DNA from 2 places in the Spirosoma knui genome. Region 1 is predicted to be linked to the other one. Evidence: riboswitches for the same ligand, from Rfam matches in the RefSeq annotation. Region 1 holds a riboswitch; the other holds the start of a gene.
What was found. Region 1 has a riboswitch for S-adenosylmethionine ahead of ACYVIY_RS03290 (O-acetylhomoserine aminocarboxypropyltransferase/cysteine synthase family protein). Riboswitches for the same ligand answer to the same signal wherever they lie in the genome.
Positions count from the first base shown of each region.

Region 2: another riboswitch for S-adenosylmethionine. It lies ahead of metH (methionine synthase); the one in region 1 lies ahead of ACYVIY_RS03290 (O-acetylhomoserine aminocarboxypropyltransferase/cysteine synthase family protein).

Region 1 covers NZ_BAAGVY010000001.1:803,970-811,408, reverse strand. The annotation lists gene ACYVIY_RS03310 (hypothetical protein) at 1-173, shown strand, start outside; gene ACYVIY_RS03305 (esterase family protein) at 198-926, opposite strand; gene ACYVIY_RS03300 (GDSL-type esterase/lipase family protein) at 1,001-1,609, opposite strand; gene ACYVIY_RS03295 (homoserine O-acetyltransferase family protein) at 1,631-2,695, opposite strand; gene ACYVIY_RS03290 (O-acetylhomoserine aminocarboxypropyltransferase/cysteine synthase family protein) at 2,773-4,086, opposite strand; SAM riboswitch class I at 4,284-4,402, opposite strand; gene ACYVIY_RS03285 (DciA family protein) at 4,592-4,918, shown strand; gene ACYVIY_RS03280 (DUF1553 domain-containing protein) at 5,373-7,439, shown strand, end outside.
Region 2 covers NZ_BAAGVY010000001.1:589,498-596,936, reverse strand. The annotation lists gene metH (methionine synthase) at 1-3,577, opposite strand, end outside; SAM riboswitch class I at 3,690-3,799, opposite strand; gene ACYVIY_RS02425 (Ppx/GppA phosphatase family protein) at 3,910-4,794, shown strand; gene ACYVIY_RS02420 (GNAT family N-acetyltransferase) at 4,809-5,765, shown strand; gene ACYVIY_RS02415 (hypothetical protein) at 5,865-6,776, shown strand; gene pseB (UDP-N-acetylglucosamine 4,6-dehydratase (inverting)) at 6,836-7,439, shown strand, end outside.

The sequences.
Region 1 (7,439 bases):
CGAACACCACCATCGATGGACAGGCTGCGTTGGTCGTTCGACCGAAACAGCCAGGCAAAGGGATAATCGGCGTCTACATCCAGACAAATACCCAAAACAAGTTGGTCCTGAGCGGCAGGAATATTAAGGACGAAGAAACTGTACTTAAAATGTTTGAATCGATTCGGTTTTAAGCCAATCCAATGCCGGATAGTAAGCTACAGATACAGCGGCACCATCTTCTGCCAGTCGTCGGCGCGGTGAGCGCGTCCGTTCCAGATGTGTAGCTCATGCGGAATTTGCTTTGCCCAAAGAGCCTCACTAAGCGAAAGATTACTGTTTAAAAAAGGATCTTCAGTACCGATGGTCATAATGATCTGCATCCGACGCAACTGAACCAGTACATCCTCATCGTTGAGATTGGGCAGAAAATGATTGGGGCTGTTGTAATAGATTTCGTCGTCGTAATAGTCGTCGAACAGGCCGCGAAATTCCGCTACGGGTTCCGACAGATCATACCGACCGCTTAAGGCAACTACTTTCCCAAACCACTGCGGGTGCCGAAACGCAATATTTACGGCATGATACGCTCCCAAACTGCACCCGTGCGCAATCATGAAAGGCTGGGGGTTTTTCAGCCGCGACAGGGGTAGGACTTCGTGTAAGATGTACTGCTCGTATTGACCATGCCGCCGGATGCGGTCCTGCGGAGGAGCGTATTTGTTGTACACGCTTTCCTGATCGACACTATCAACGCAGTAGAGCTGTAGCCATCCATTCTCTAACTGCTGCGAGAGCGCCTTCACTAACCCAAAATCTTCGTAATCGTAAAATCGCCCTTTGCGGGTTGGGAAAACGAGTACGCGCGCTCCGGCATGACCAAAAATGAGTAACTCCATGTCTCGGTCTAAATTGGGACTGAACCATTTATGATACTCACGATGCATAGTGTCGGCCGTAGATTAAGGCGAAGTTCCGGTATTTGGGTTAAACAAAGCGTCTTCGTTCCATGAAGAAACTGTTAAAAACCAGCGTAGTTTTCTAACAGCACCCGTTGCCAGACCTCATAACCTGACGAATTCAGGTGTAAACCATCAGCTTCAAACAATTCCCGGCGTGGTCGGCCATCGGGGCCCAGCAACGGCGAAGTCGTGTCAATTACCTGCCAGTCGGCATACCGATTAATCTCCTGAGTGATCATATTGTTCGCCTGGATTATGTCTTTGGCCAGGTTCCAGCGAGACGGGCTAACCTTGATCGTCATATAGGCCAGAGGCACACCCGGTAACAGACGACGTACCTTTTCGGCGAAGGCGCAGAAAAATAAATACACTTCCTCCGGATGCCGTCCGTCACCCAGGTCATTGTCACCGGCGTAGAACGCGATGGACTTCGGGGCGGCCGGGATGAGCAGACGCTCACAAAACCAGGCGCAGGCGGCCAGCGTTGAGCCGCCAAAGCCGAGATTTAAGGGGGTTATCTGCGGAAAATCGGTTGCTAACGTAGTCCAGAGTCGCATGGATGAGCTGCCATAAAATACAACGGGACCTTCTGCCGGGAGCTGTTGATTACGTACTAATGACTGAACGTTTGCCTCTAGCTTTCGGACTTCTTCTTCGTACCAAATCATAGGTTGAATTCAAACATTAATCTACTGCGTGTCTCTAGCGGTTTCAACCGTTTTTTTCGGTTCCTGTACGGCAGCCGCCATCCACTTTCGCAGAATACTAGCTAATGGCCGGAATTCAATCAAAAATCCGTCGTGGCCATATAGCGAATCAATTTCTTCGTAGGCCGCATCGGGAATGTGTCGGGCCAGAAATTGCTGTTCAGAGGGAGGGAATAAAAGATCAGATCGAATGCCAACAACGAGTGTGCGGGCTCGTATTTGTCCCAGTGCATTGAGAATGCTTCCGCGGTTACGCCCCACGTTATGTGAATCCATTACCTTCGAGAGCGTCCAGTACGTAAAGGCGTTGAAGCGGTCGGCTAATTTATCACCCTGATAGCGCTGATAGCCCGCGGCTTTGTAGCCATCCAGTTGCTCATTGTTATCAAGGGCCTGTGTAAATCCATACGTATCGTAATTCCGGTACGAGATCATGGCCATAGCCCGGGCCGCTTTCATGCCTGATACCCCGGCATCGTCGCGCTGTTCTTTCCAGGTCGGATCGGCTTCGATGGCCATGCGTTGTGCTTCGTTAAATGCAATGCACCAGGGTGAGGCTACGGCACTCATGGCAATTAAGACCAGATTTTTGATCAGATTGGGCTGCATAATCGCCCATTCGAGCGCCTGCTCCCCCCCCACCGACCCACCGATGCAGGTTTGAATGGTTTCAATGCCGAGTTCCTGACGTAACAGATCCAGCGCCCCCACCATATCCCGGATGGTTAAGACAGGGAAACTATGGTAATACGGCTGCCCCGTGGCTGGATTTACCGACAAAGGTCCGGTAGAACCATAGCAGGAACCGAGTACGTTTGCACAAACGATGAAGTGTTCAGCCGGATCGAGATACTTACCCGGTCCAACCATACCGCCCCACCAGTCGCCCGCGTCGGCAGTACCGGTTAAGGCATGACAAACCCACACGACGTTCGACCCATCGTCGTTCAACGTACCCCGCGTGGTGTAAGCCAGCCGAAACCCAGACAGCGTTTCACCGGATTCCAGCGGAAACGAGTATTTATAATCGAAATATTGGAGGTCCAATGCAAAAAGGTTTACGAAAGGTGGTTTACGAGTTGTAGCGGAGTTCCCAGCCTTAATCCGTAAACCACCCCTCAGCACTACGTTAATACCGGCTCGGCAATCTTGGCAAACGCCTGTTCCAGATCAGCTTTAATGTCGTCGATGTGTTCGATACCCGCCGAGATACGTAACAAACCGGGTTCTACGCCAGCCGTCGACTGCTCCTGCTCACTCAGTTGCTGGTGCGTGGTCGAAGCTGGGTGGATAATCAGCGTTTTCGAGTCGCCAACGTTCGCCAGGTGACTAATCAGCTTCAGGCTGTTCACGAACTGATCGGCCGCTTCTTTGCCGCCTTTCACTTTAAAGGTAAAAACACCCCCAAAGCCGCGTTTGAGGTATTTCTTGGCCAGTTCGTGGTACGGGCTTCTTGCCAGACCCGGATAATTCACCACCTCAACCTGCTCGTGCGATTCGAGCCACTCAGCCAGCGCCTGCGCATTTTGCACCGTCCGGTCGACACGTAGCGAAAGTGTTTCCAGACCTTGTAGCAGCAGGAACGAGTTGAATGGGCTGATTGCTGGCCCCCAGTCACGCAGGCCTTCGACCCGGGCGCGGATAATGAACTGGATATTGCCGAACGGACCGCCGACACCGAACACATCGCTGAACACCATGCCGTGATAGCCTTCCGATGGTTCGCTGAACTGCGGGAATTTACCGTTCCCCCAGTTGTAGTTGCCACTGTCGACGATAACCCCGCCGATGCTGGTGCCGTGGCCACCGATCCACTTCGTTGCCGACTCAACAACCACAGCCGCTCCGTGCTCGATCGGCCGGAACAGATACCCACCCGCGCCGAACGTATTGTCGACAATGAGGGGCAGATCATGTTCTTTGGCAATGGCCGCTATGGCATCAAAATCGGGGATGTTGAAACCAGGGTTACCGATCGTTTCAAGGTAGATTGCCTTGGTCTTCTCGTCGATCAAGCGGGCGAATGATTCCGGCTTGTCGCCATCGGCAAAACGGACATCGACGCCTAACCGCTTGAACGACACTTTGAACTGATTATACGTACCGCCGTACAGGAACGACGTCGAAATAAAGTTGTCGCCGGCCGCTAAAATGTTGTTCAGGGCAATGAACTGAGCCGCCTGCCCCGACGCTACGGCTAAAGCCGCTACCCCACCTTCGAGCGCAGCAATCCGCTTCTCAAACACATCGGATGTGGGGTTCATGATGCGGGTATAGATATTCCCGAACGCTTTAAGCGCAAATAGGTCGGCTCCGTGCGCCGAATCGTTAAATACGTACGAGGTAGTCTGGTAAATAGGTACGGCCCGTGAGTTGGTCGTTGGGTCGGCTTCCTGACCAGCGTGTAGCTGTAAGGTATCGAAATGCAGTTGAGACATGGTTTTGTTGGTTATAATTCACAAAAAAATGGTAGGCTGGGTAAGGCTGATCACAGATGAAGGTCAGCGGAACGATGCAGCGACAAACCGCAACATAGGCGCACACGACACCTCTCCCGGTATACGTAGCGAAGTCTGGAAGTGCTTAGTAGGCCCCTGAGGGCATACAGCGTCGATTGTAGAGCATGTGAGTTTTCGATTTATAGTCCCTAACGATCCGCCGAAACGGTTGCTTTAGGCAGGAGTTAGCACCTTGCCATGTGGTAGGTTGCCAGCGGTTCACAGAGCCTGATCTCTCCCCGCTTCTTTATAAATCAACGCGCACCGAAGATAAGAAAAGCGGTGCGTAGCAATTGACTTGATGCCGCAAGTATACTAGTCAAACGGGGCGATTCCAAACGCAGCGGGGTTTTTCTATCGGCCACCTTATTTTTTCGCTTAATGCCACAGTAGGCCTTTGTTTAGTTCGATCGTTGCTTATTTTTGTGCTAAGACTGCCGTACCGATGAGCCACACATACCGATACAATCGCGACAATGCCACCCGAATGGCGGGAACCACCACCTTAAAGGACGCGATCGGGCAACTCTTAAAAACGTACCAACTGCAAACGCGCTTTAACGAAACCTACCTCGAAGCATTCTGGGGCCGAATGATGGGACCAGCCATTGCCTCCCGGACAAACCGGCTTTACGTACGCGATCGGAAGCTGCATATCGAAATTGCATCCGCTCCACTACGTAACGAACTGGTCAACGCCAAGCAGAAACTTATCCAGTTGGTGAACAAGGACATGGGCTCCGACGTAATCGACGATGTTATTTTTATCTAGCCTTCCTGTCTTCAGGTAAATCAATATTTTTACATCCATTTACTAAGCCAGCACCTTTATTGAAGGGCTGGCTTTTCTGCTATTGCAGCGAGAGCCTTTATGCGCTGTCGCTAACTTTCTTATTATCTAAAAGCGAGTTGGGTTAACCACCGGGCGTAACCAAGTACGTCAAAAAGACGTTTGAGTTAGCCAAGGTTTAGCCCTGTAAGGGCGGCCTGTTTATAGGTGGACTTCGACTAACTAAAGCTCCGTAAGAGCAGTATGTTGATGGATAGACATATAGCTCCTACGGAGCTATCAAACCAACTCATCTTATTTCCTCAATAAACATACCATCCCGACGGGACCTGAATCGCTATTCCAAAATCTTATCCGAACGGTAGATTACGCCAATTCCACCTTTTACTCAGTAACTACATGGTTGAGAATAAAGCACTAACTACCCGTTCGCTTTATGAAGAAGTGGTGGCTCATTGGCATACCAGCATCCATACTTTTTGTGGTTTACGCCATAAACGGCCTGAACACGGACGAACGGATCAGTTACAATCAGCACATCCGCCCCATCTTCAACACCAAATGCATTACGTGCCACGGTGGCATTAAACAGAGCGGAAACTTCAGTCTACTGTTTCGGGAGGAAGCCCTGGCAAAAGCGAAGTCAGGGAAATACGCCATCGTTCCGGGTAAACCCAGCGAATCAGAACTGCTAAAACGGCTGGTCAGCGACGACGCGGAGCTTCGAATGCCGCTTGAGCACGAACCCTTAAGCACAACCGAGATCGACCTGATCGAAACATGGATCGAACAGGGAGCGGAATGGGAAGACCACTGGTCCTACATTGCTCCCGACCGGTCGATCAGTCCACCCCAGGTCGGTGATCAGTTTGCCCGAAATGGCATTGACCGCTTTATTTACCAGCGATTGGAACAGGAGAGCCTGAAGCCATCCCCCCAGGCCGATAAAGCGACCTTGCTGCGACGGGTCAGCCTGGACCTGACGGGCCTGCCGCCTACCGCAAAACAGGCTCAGGACTTTCTGAACAACAAGTCACCCGAAGCGTATACCAGATTGGTCGATCAACTCTTGCAATCTCCGCACTTCGGGGAACGTTGGGCGTCGATGTGGCTTGATCTGGCCCGCTACGCCGACTCGAAAGGATACGAAAAAGACCTGGAACGTAGCATCTGGCTGTACCGCGATTGGGTGATCAAGGCGTTTAATCAGGATATGCCCTTCGATCAGTTTACCATTCAGCAACTGGCGGGGGATTTGTTGCCTAAACAGAACGTAACAAGCGCACAAAATCAGTTAGTTGCTACGGCTTTTCACCGCAACACCATGTCGAACGATGAAGGCGGCACGAACGATGAAGAGTTTCGAAACATGGCGCTGATCGACCGGGTCAGTACGACCTGGGAGGTATGGCAGGGCACAACCATGGCCTGCGTGCAATGCCACAGTCACCCCTACGACCCAATTCGACACGAAGAATTTTACAAGTTCCTGGCGTTTTTCAACAATACGCAGGATAAAGACCTGTACAACGAAAAGCCCAAACTCTACACGTTCACGCCCGAAAACGAACAGCAGACTACTCGCCTGATCACCTGGATCAACCAGTCGCTCCCGATGCGCTCGCCCTCGATTACGTCAACAGCCAGCCTAAGCGAGCAGCGTCGGGCGTTGCTTACTGCCGTCGGCTACCGACGTATTGAAGCTGAAGATTTTGACTCGACCAGCCGCCACATTGAGCTTTGGGACAATCAGACGTCCATCATGCAAACCACCGAAGGCGCGTTTTGCGCCTATGACGATGTGGACCTGACAGGTGTTTCGAGCGTTACGTATCGGTACACAACTTCATTTTCATCGTTCCTTGAACTTCACCTCGACCGACCCGATGGACCGCTGATCAGTCGAACGAAATTACCGGCGACGCAAACGGGCGATCCCGGTGCCTGGTCCAACTGGAAAACCTTTGGTACCCATCGCGCGCCGATTCAACCGGTAACTGGGCAGCATACCGTGTTCGTTACGTTCCATAAGGACAAGGAGTTTCGCAGTGATCTGCTTCATCTGGACTGGATTGACTTACACATTGATAAGGCCCCCATAGACCGCAATAGGGTTCTACGGGATTCGGTTTTTAAGCTGGCGGCTGTACCCGCTGTTTCGACACCGGTTATGCTGGAACGCCCCGCTCACAAAGCGCGACCGACGCACCTTTTCATTCGGGGAAACTGGTTAACCAAGGGGCAAGCAGTTCAACCGGCGCTCCCCAATTCGTTGCATTCGGGTTCGGGTAACGTAACAAATCGGTTGGATATGGCGCGCTGGCTGGTCAGTCGCAAGAATCCGCTGACGGCCCGCGTGATGGTCAATCGGTTTTGGGAGCAACTTTTTGGATACGGACTGGTCGAAACCTTAGAAGATTTTGGCACGATGGGCGCGAAACCGACGCATCCCGAGCTTCTCGACTGGCTGGCTGTTCGGTTCCAGGATGAGCACCGCTGGAGT
Region 2 (7,439 bases), 210 kb from region 1:
CGTCCAGCAACTCGAACAACGTACCTTTCTCGGTATGATCCGGGCAGGCCGGATAACCTGGGGCTGGCCGAATGCCCTGGTATTTTTCTTTAATTAACTCTTCGTTACTCAGACGTTCATCGGTAGCATACGGCCAGAATTCTTTACGTACCCGTTCGTGCATCCGTTCAGCAAAGGCTTCGGCTAGCCGGTCGGCAATAGCCTTGACCATGATGCTGTTATAATCGTCGTGGTCACGCTCGTATTTTTCGAGCAACGCTTCGATACCGATGCCAGCCGTTACGGCAAACCCGCCAATGTAATCTTCACGGCCACTCTCCAGCGGAGCGATGAAATCAGACAGACAGAAGTTCGGCAAACCCGGTGCCTTTTGATTCTGCTGGCGCAGGAAGTGCAACACCGTTTTGGTATCGTAGATCAGCTCACCTGCTGAGCTAACCGCAGTCTGCGATTGCGCCCGCGAGATTTTGTATTCGATATGACTGTGCGATCCGTGCCGTTCGCAGGGAATTTCACGCGTATACTCTTCAAAATCGTGAAGTAATACGTCGTCATCCGCTGAGTTAGCGGGGAAAAAGCCAACAACGGCCTTTGCCTTCAACAACTTATTATCAATAATTTCCTGCAGCAACTGGCTCGCATCGTTAAAGAGTTTGCGCGCTTCGGAACCAACTACAGCGTCTTCAAAAATGGCTGGGTACTTTCCGTGCAATTGCCAGGTCTGGAAGAAAGGCGTCCAGTCAATATACTTGGCCAACTCTTCTATAGAATACTCCTCAAAATAACGATTACCCAGGAACGCAGGTTTAGTTGGCTCGAACTTGCTCCAGTCAATAACGGTGCGATTGTCGCGGGCCTTCTCGATGGTCAGGCTGGCTTTGTCCTGCCGACGCCGGGCGTGATCCTCACGAAGCTTTACGTATTCAGCTTTTATTTCCCGGAAGATGTCATCTCGAACCGTATGGTTTTCATTGTTCAGCCGACCAGCTACGGGCACACTCCGGCTCGCATCGAGCACGTGAACAACAGGGCCAGAGTAATGCGGGTCAATTTTGACGGCCGTGTGAATCCGCGATGTAGTAGCCCCCCCAATGAGCAGTGGAATGGTAAACCCTTGCCGCTCCATTTCCTTGGCCACACCAACCATTTCGTCAAGCGAAGGCGTAATTAAACCGCTCAGACCGATAATGTCCACGTTCTGTTTACGCGCTTCTTCGAGAATCTTCTGGGTCGGCACCATCACCCCGAGGTCGATGATCTCGTAGTTGTTACAGCCGAGTACTACGCCAACGATATTCTTGCCAATGTCGTGAACGTCACCTTTTACGGTTGCCAGGAGAATTTTACCGGCAACCTGTGTGCTACCGCTCTTCTCTTTTTCAGCCTCAATGAACGGAAACAAATAGGCTACGGCTTTTTTCATGACCCGCGCCGATTTCACAACCTGGGGCAGGAACATTTTGCCCTCCCCGAACAGATCGCCCACTACGTTCATACCGTCCATCAACGGACCTTCGATCACTTCGAGGGGGCGCTCAAATTGCTGCCGCGCTTCTTCAACGTCCTGATCGATATAGTCGGTAATGCCTTTAACGAGCGCATGTTTGAGTCGTTCGTTAACGGGTTCCAAGCGCCAGCTTTCATCCTGAACAACTTCCTTGCCTTTCGCTTTTACCGTTTCAGCAAAGTCAACCAGACGCTCCGTAGCATCAGGACGGCGGTTAAGCAGGACGTCTTCACAGCGTTCGAGCAGGTCTTTGGGGATGTTGTCGTACACTTCGAGCTGACCGGCATTTACGATACCCATATCCAGACCAGCTCGGATGGCATGGTACAGAAAAGCTGAGTGCATGGCTTCGCGTACTACGTCATTGCCCCGGAAACTGAACGAAATGTTCGATACGCCCCCGCTTACTTTGGCCAGTGGTAGGTTTTGCTTAATCCAGCGCGTGGCATTGATAAAGTCAACGGCGTAATTGTTGTGCTCTTCGATACCCGTTGCAACGGTCAGGATGTTGGGGTCGAAAATAATGTCCTGCGGTGGAAACTTAACCTTGTCGACCAGGATACGGTACGCCCGTTCGCAGATCTGAATACGTCGCTCGTAGGAATCGGCCTGGCCGGTTTCGTCAAAGGCCATCACCACGGCAGCTGCCCCATAGCGCTTAACCAGATTAGCCCGCTCGATGAATGCCTCCTCCCCTTCTTTCAACGAAATGGAGTTAACAATGGCTTTTCCCTGCACGCATTTCAGCCCTGCTTCGATCACTTCCCACTTCGAGGAATCGACCATGATCGGCACACGAGCGATGTCGGGTTCGGCAGCAATCAGGTTCAGGAAGGTCGTCATGGCCTCCACCGAATCAAGCATACCTTCGTCCATGTTGACGTCGATCACCTGCGCTCCGCCCTCGACCTGACCACGGGCAATACTCAACGCTTCGTCGTAATTACCTTCCTTGATGAGTCGGGCAAACTTCTTCGAACCCGTTACGTTCGTGCGCTCGCCAACGTTGAGGAAGTTAGTTTGCTCCGTAATTTTTAGCGGCTCCAGACCGCTCAGCTTCTGATACGGTTCAGGTTGCGGTAATTGCCGGGGCGGGTATTTAGCGGCCACCTGCGCAATCGCCTGGATGTGATCCGGCGTAGAGCCACAGCAACCACCTACTATATTGACGAAACTATCCCGAATGAAGCCTTCGATTTGATCAGCCATTTCATCGGGTGTTTGGTCATATTCCCCAAATTCGTTGGGCAGACCAGCATTTGGATAGGCCGACGTATAGAACGGAGATTCCTTTGCTAACGTCTGTACATATGGACGTAATAGCTCTGCCCCCATCGCACAGTTTAACCCAACGCTGAGCAGGGGCAGATGTGACACAGAATACAAAAATGCTTCGGTTGTCTGCCCTGACAACGTGCGTCCGGAAGCATCCGTAATTGTTCCCGACACCATAATAGGCAGCGACGTTTGGCCTTTTTCGGCAAAATACCGATCAATGGCAAATAGCGCGGCCTTGGCATTAAGGGTATCGGTAATGGTTTCGACCAGTAATAGATCAGCACCCCCTTCTACCAATCCACTAACCTGCGTGTAGAACGCTTCGACTAACTGGTCGAACGTAATGGCACGATAGCCAGGATTGTTCACATCGGGCGACATCGAAGCCAACCGGTTGGTCGGCCCCATCGCTCCGGCCACGAACCGGGGCTTTTCGGGATTCTGACGGGTATACTCATCGGCTACTTCTTTGGCAATCCGTGCTGATTCATAATTCAGTTCATAGACCAGATCCTCCATATAGTAATCGGCCATAGCAACTGTCGTACTACTGAAGGTATTAGTCTCTATAATGTCAGCGCCTGCGTCAAGATACTTACGGTGGATTTCCTGAATAACCACCGGTTTGGTAATCGACAATAAGTCATTGTTACCTTTAATGTCGTGCGGGAAGTCTTTAAACCGCTCTCCCCGATAATCAGCGTCGGTGAGGTTATAGCGTTGGATCATCGTCCCCATCGCGCCATCAAGCACGAGGATACGTTCCTGGAGAAGGTTTGTAATCGATTTCAAGCGATACAACAAGTTATAGCGTAGAACGAAACAAACACGAATGTTTGCACCGAAATGATATTGGTTCTAAAACGAAGGCTTATCAGAAACAGGCGAAGGCAGCGGAAACGCTAACTTATCTGTCCCCACATCTATCTGGGGTGGAACGCGGCACCTTTTCCGGTAAGCGGCTGGTTGCCAAGACATCATCGGGTCCAATCCCTCCGTCTTTCTTGATAAGCATTTTAGCAAAGGTACAGAATCTCGTCATAGTCGCCAAAAATGCGTTACTTTTGACCCGAACAAAAGAGTGAATGAGTGTATAAAACGTTCGCTCTTTCACGCTTTACACAATGAAACTGGCAGCCATCGATATCGGTTCCAACGCAGCCCGTCTGCAAATCTCAACGGTATTACATAATGACGACGTTGTTAGCTTTAAACGCGTCGAATACGTACGATTTCCGCTCCGACTCGGCCACGACGTCTTTAACTTCGGCGAGTTAACGTCCGAAAGTGAAGCACGAACGGCTAAGCTCATGCAGGTTTATAAGCTGCTGATGGAACTGCATGAAGTAGAATGTTATATGGCGTGTGCTACGTCGGCTATGCGCGAGGCCTCCAACGGTCACGAGATTGCTAAACGTATCGAAGCATCAACCGGCGTAAAAATTCACATCATCGACGGTCAGAAAGAAGCTGAACTCATCAATAACGTAGTGGTTCAGGCGCTGGACGACCGTCAGTTCCTGCACATTGATGTTGGCGGGGGCAGCACCGAACTGAACATCTATAAAAACCGGCAAAAAATCAATTCGAAATCCTTCAAGATCGGATCCGTACGACTGCTGGAAGGCAAAGAGACCAAAGGAGCGTGGCGAAAAATTGAAGATTGGGTCGAAGAGAACGTAGACTCCTTGCAGGAAGTAACGGCCGTCGGTACGGGCGGCAACATCAGCAAGTTGTTTAATCTGGCCGCTAAAACGGGCGAAGTGGATACTACGCGGGAGGAGATTGAACGGGTTCGTAATTACATCGCCGGCTTTAGTCTGGAAGACCGAATCAATAAACTTCGCCTGAACGCCGACCGCGCCGACGTAATCGTGCCTGCTGCCGACATTTACATTTCGGTCATGAAATGGGCCGGAGCCTCCCGCATCATTGTGCCTGATCTGGGCTTAAAGGATGGGATAATCCAGTTGGTTTATTCTAACTATCGGAAAAAGAAGCGCGTTTAACCGATTCAAAAGCGTTGGGCACAGAAACGGCTTTTTACACGATAGTTGGCCAACATAGCCCTTCGGCTCCTCCTCAATTCTGGCAAACCGGTTTTCTGTTCAATGACCCGGCTCACATCCGTCAGCAAGGTCAGCGGCCGTTTTACACGGTAAGTGCACTGAACAAGGCTACGCAGCTAGCCGAAGCCCGCTGCACCATTTTTTGGGAGCCAACCGCAACGGTTAGTCCGCTGGCCGCTCCGTTTGGCTCCATCGAATTTGCCTCGAATCTACCCGATGCGGTGCTCCTTGATCTCCTGACGGCGCTAATCGAAACAAGTAAAAAAGCGGGGGCCAGTACGTTGCGGCTCGTCAACTACCCCCGCTGTTACGCCCCTGAACAAACCGACCGATTGCACCAACTTTTTGCGGAACAAGGCTTTTGTACGGTGTCTACTCACCCGACATTTTACATTCCGGTTTCACACAAACCTTTCGAGGCTCACCTGGCCCAGTCGGAACGCAGACGGTTGAGAAAATGCCAGCGTGCCGGCTTTCAGTTTATACACTGGCAAGATCCGGACATGGATGCCGCTATTACGTTTCTTGGCACTACGTATCAACAGCGCGGCTACCGGCTCAGCATTACGCCCGAACGATTAAAAGACGTATTGTATCAGTTTCGGGATCAGTTTTCAGTATTTGCCGTGATGAACTACGAACGAATAGCCGCTCTTGTGATTACGGTACGTGTATCCGACACTATTCTGTATAGCTTTCTTCCCGGATCTCATGCCGATTATCGAACCTACAGCCCAATGGTTATGCTCATTGATGGACTGTACCGTTACTGCCAGCAGCTAGGGATCAGCCTGCTCGATTTGGGTCTATCCGTAGACGGTAACCAGCTGCCGAAACCCAGCTTAATCCAGTTCAAACGTAACCTTGGTGCCCAGGAATCACCCAAGCTGGTCGTTGAGAAAAGATTATGAGTCAGGCGCTTCCTGTGCCGAAACTTCGCCCCGTGCCGGTCTGCCTTTTTTTGTGTTATTTTGTATAAAAAAAAGAGGCACTTGTTCCGTGCCGACCGAATGATTGAGTCCATTTACAATTCTGCCCGTCAGTTTCTGAGCGAGCTCTTTGCCTCGCTGCTGTCGTTGGTAAAGGTTGCCCTGCGCAGCCGCCATGCTACTCACTTGCCCGCCCGCCAGTTACCGACTTGTTCGGTGTTGGGCAATGGCCCTTCGCTGAACGAATCGCTGGAGCAGCATTTTGAGTTTATTAAAACTACCGAGATTGTCTGCGTCAATAACTTTGCGCATGCGCCAATTTTTGTGGAGCTGAAGCCGCAGCATTACGTTATTTCTGATCCAAACTACTTTTTGTATACAGAGAAAACCACTGACCGTGACGATATCCGGCGAACGCTCAGCGTGTTTCTGGAACAGGTAAACTGGCCGATGACGTTGTATGTACCGCACTTCGCGAAAGGCTCGTACTTACTCCGGCAGATTGCCCAGGGCAACTCAGTAATTCAGGTAATTTACTTTAACTATACCGTTGTCAGTGGATTTCAATCGTTAATGCATTGGCTATACGCTAGAGGATTAGGTATGCCTCGGGCTCAGACGGTTATTATTGCGGCCCTGACGTTAATGATCAACCGACGATTCAACACAATTTATCTGTTCGGGGCTGATACGTCATGGCACGAGCAGATCCGGCTCGACGAGAAAAACCAGTTGCTGATTAAGCAAATCCATTTCTACGACAAGCCGAAAGATGTTCGTCATGAGCCCGTTTATTCGGATGCGCAGCGGCAACGTACGTTCTCGATGGCGTCACAATTTTTATCTCTGCACAAAGTGTTTCGAGGATATGAAGTGCTACGCAACTACGCCGACCACATGGGTGTTACTATCTTAAATGCCAGCGCCAAAAGCTACATCGACGCCTTTGAGCGAATTACAATAGGACAGGCCGTAACCCGATCCGTTGGCTAGTAGCTTGTACATGTTACTTGGTTGATCGGTTCGACTGTCTGACTCACTAACTGATTTTTATGCTTGACTTAACGAATAAATCAATTCTGATTACGGGCGGTACCGGCTCGTTCGGCAAGAAGTTTGTCGAAATGGTATACCAGCGGTATCCAAACCTGAAACGACTGGTTGTGTATTCCCGCGACGAACTGAAGCAGTTCGAGATGTCGCAGCACTATCCGCAGTCGAAATACAAATCCATCCGGTTTTTCATTGGCGACGTGCGCGACGGTGAACGCCTGAAGCGGGCTTGTGAAGGGGTTGATATTATTATTCACGCAGCTGCGCTAAAGCAGGTACCAGCGGCCGAGTATAACCCGATGGAGTGCATCAAAACCAACGTATTTGGGGCCGAAAACGTCATCAATGCAGCCCTGGATAATGGGGTTCAACGGGTTGTAGCCCTGTCAACCGATAAAGCGGCCGCTCCGATCAATCTGTATGGAGCTACGAAGCTTTGCTCCGACAAACTGTTCGTGGCCGCCAACAATATGAAAGGCAGCCGCGACCTACGTTTTTCGGTAGTTCGCTATGGCAACGTCATCGGGTCGCGCGGATCGGTCGTACCTTTCTTTTTAGAAAAGCGGAAAGACGGTGTACTTCCTATTACGCACCCTGACATGA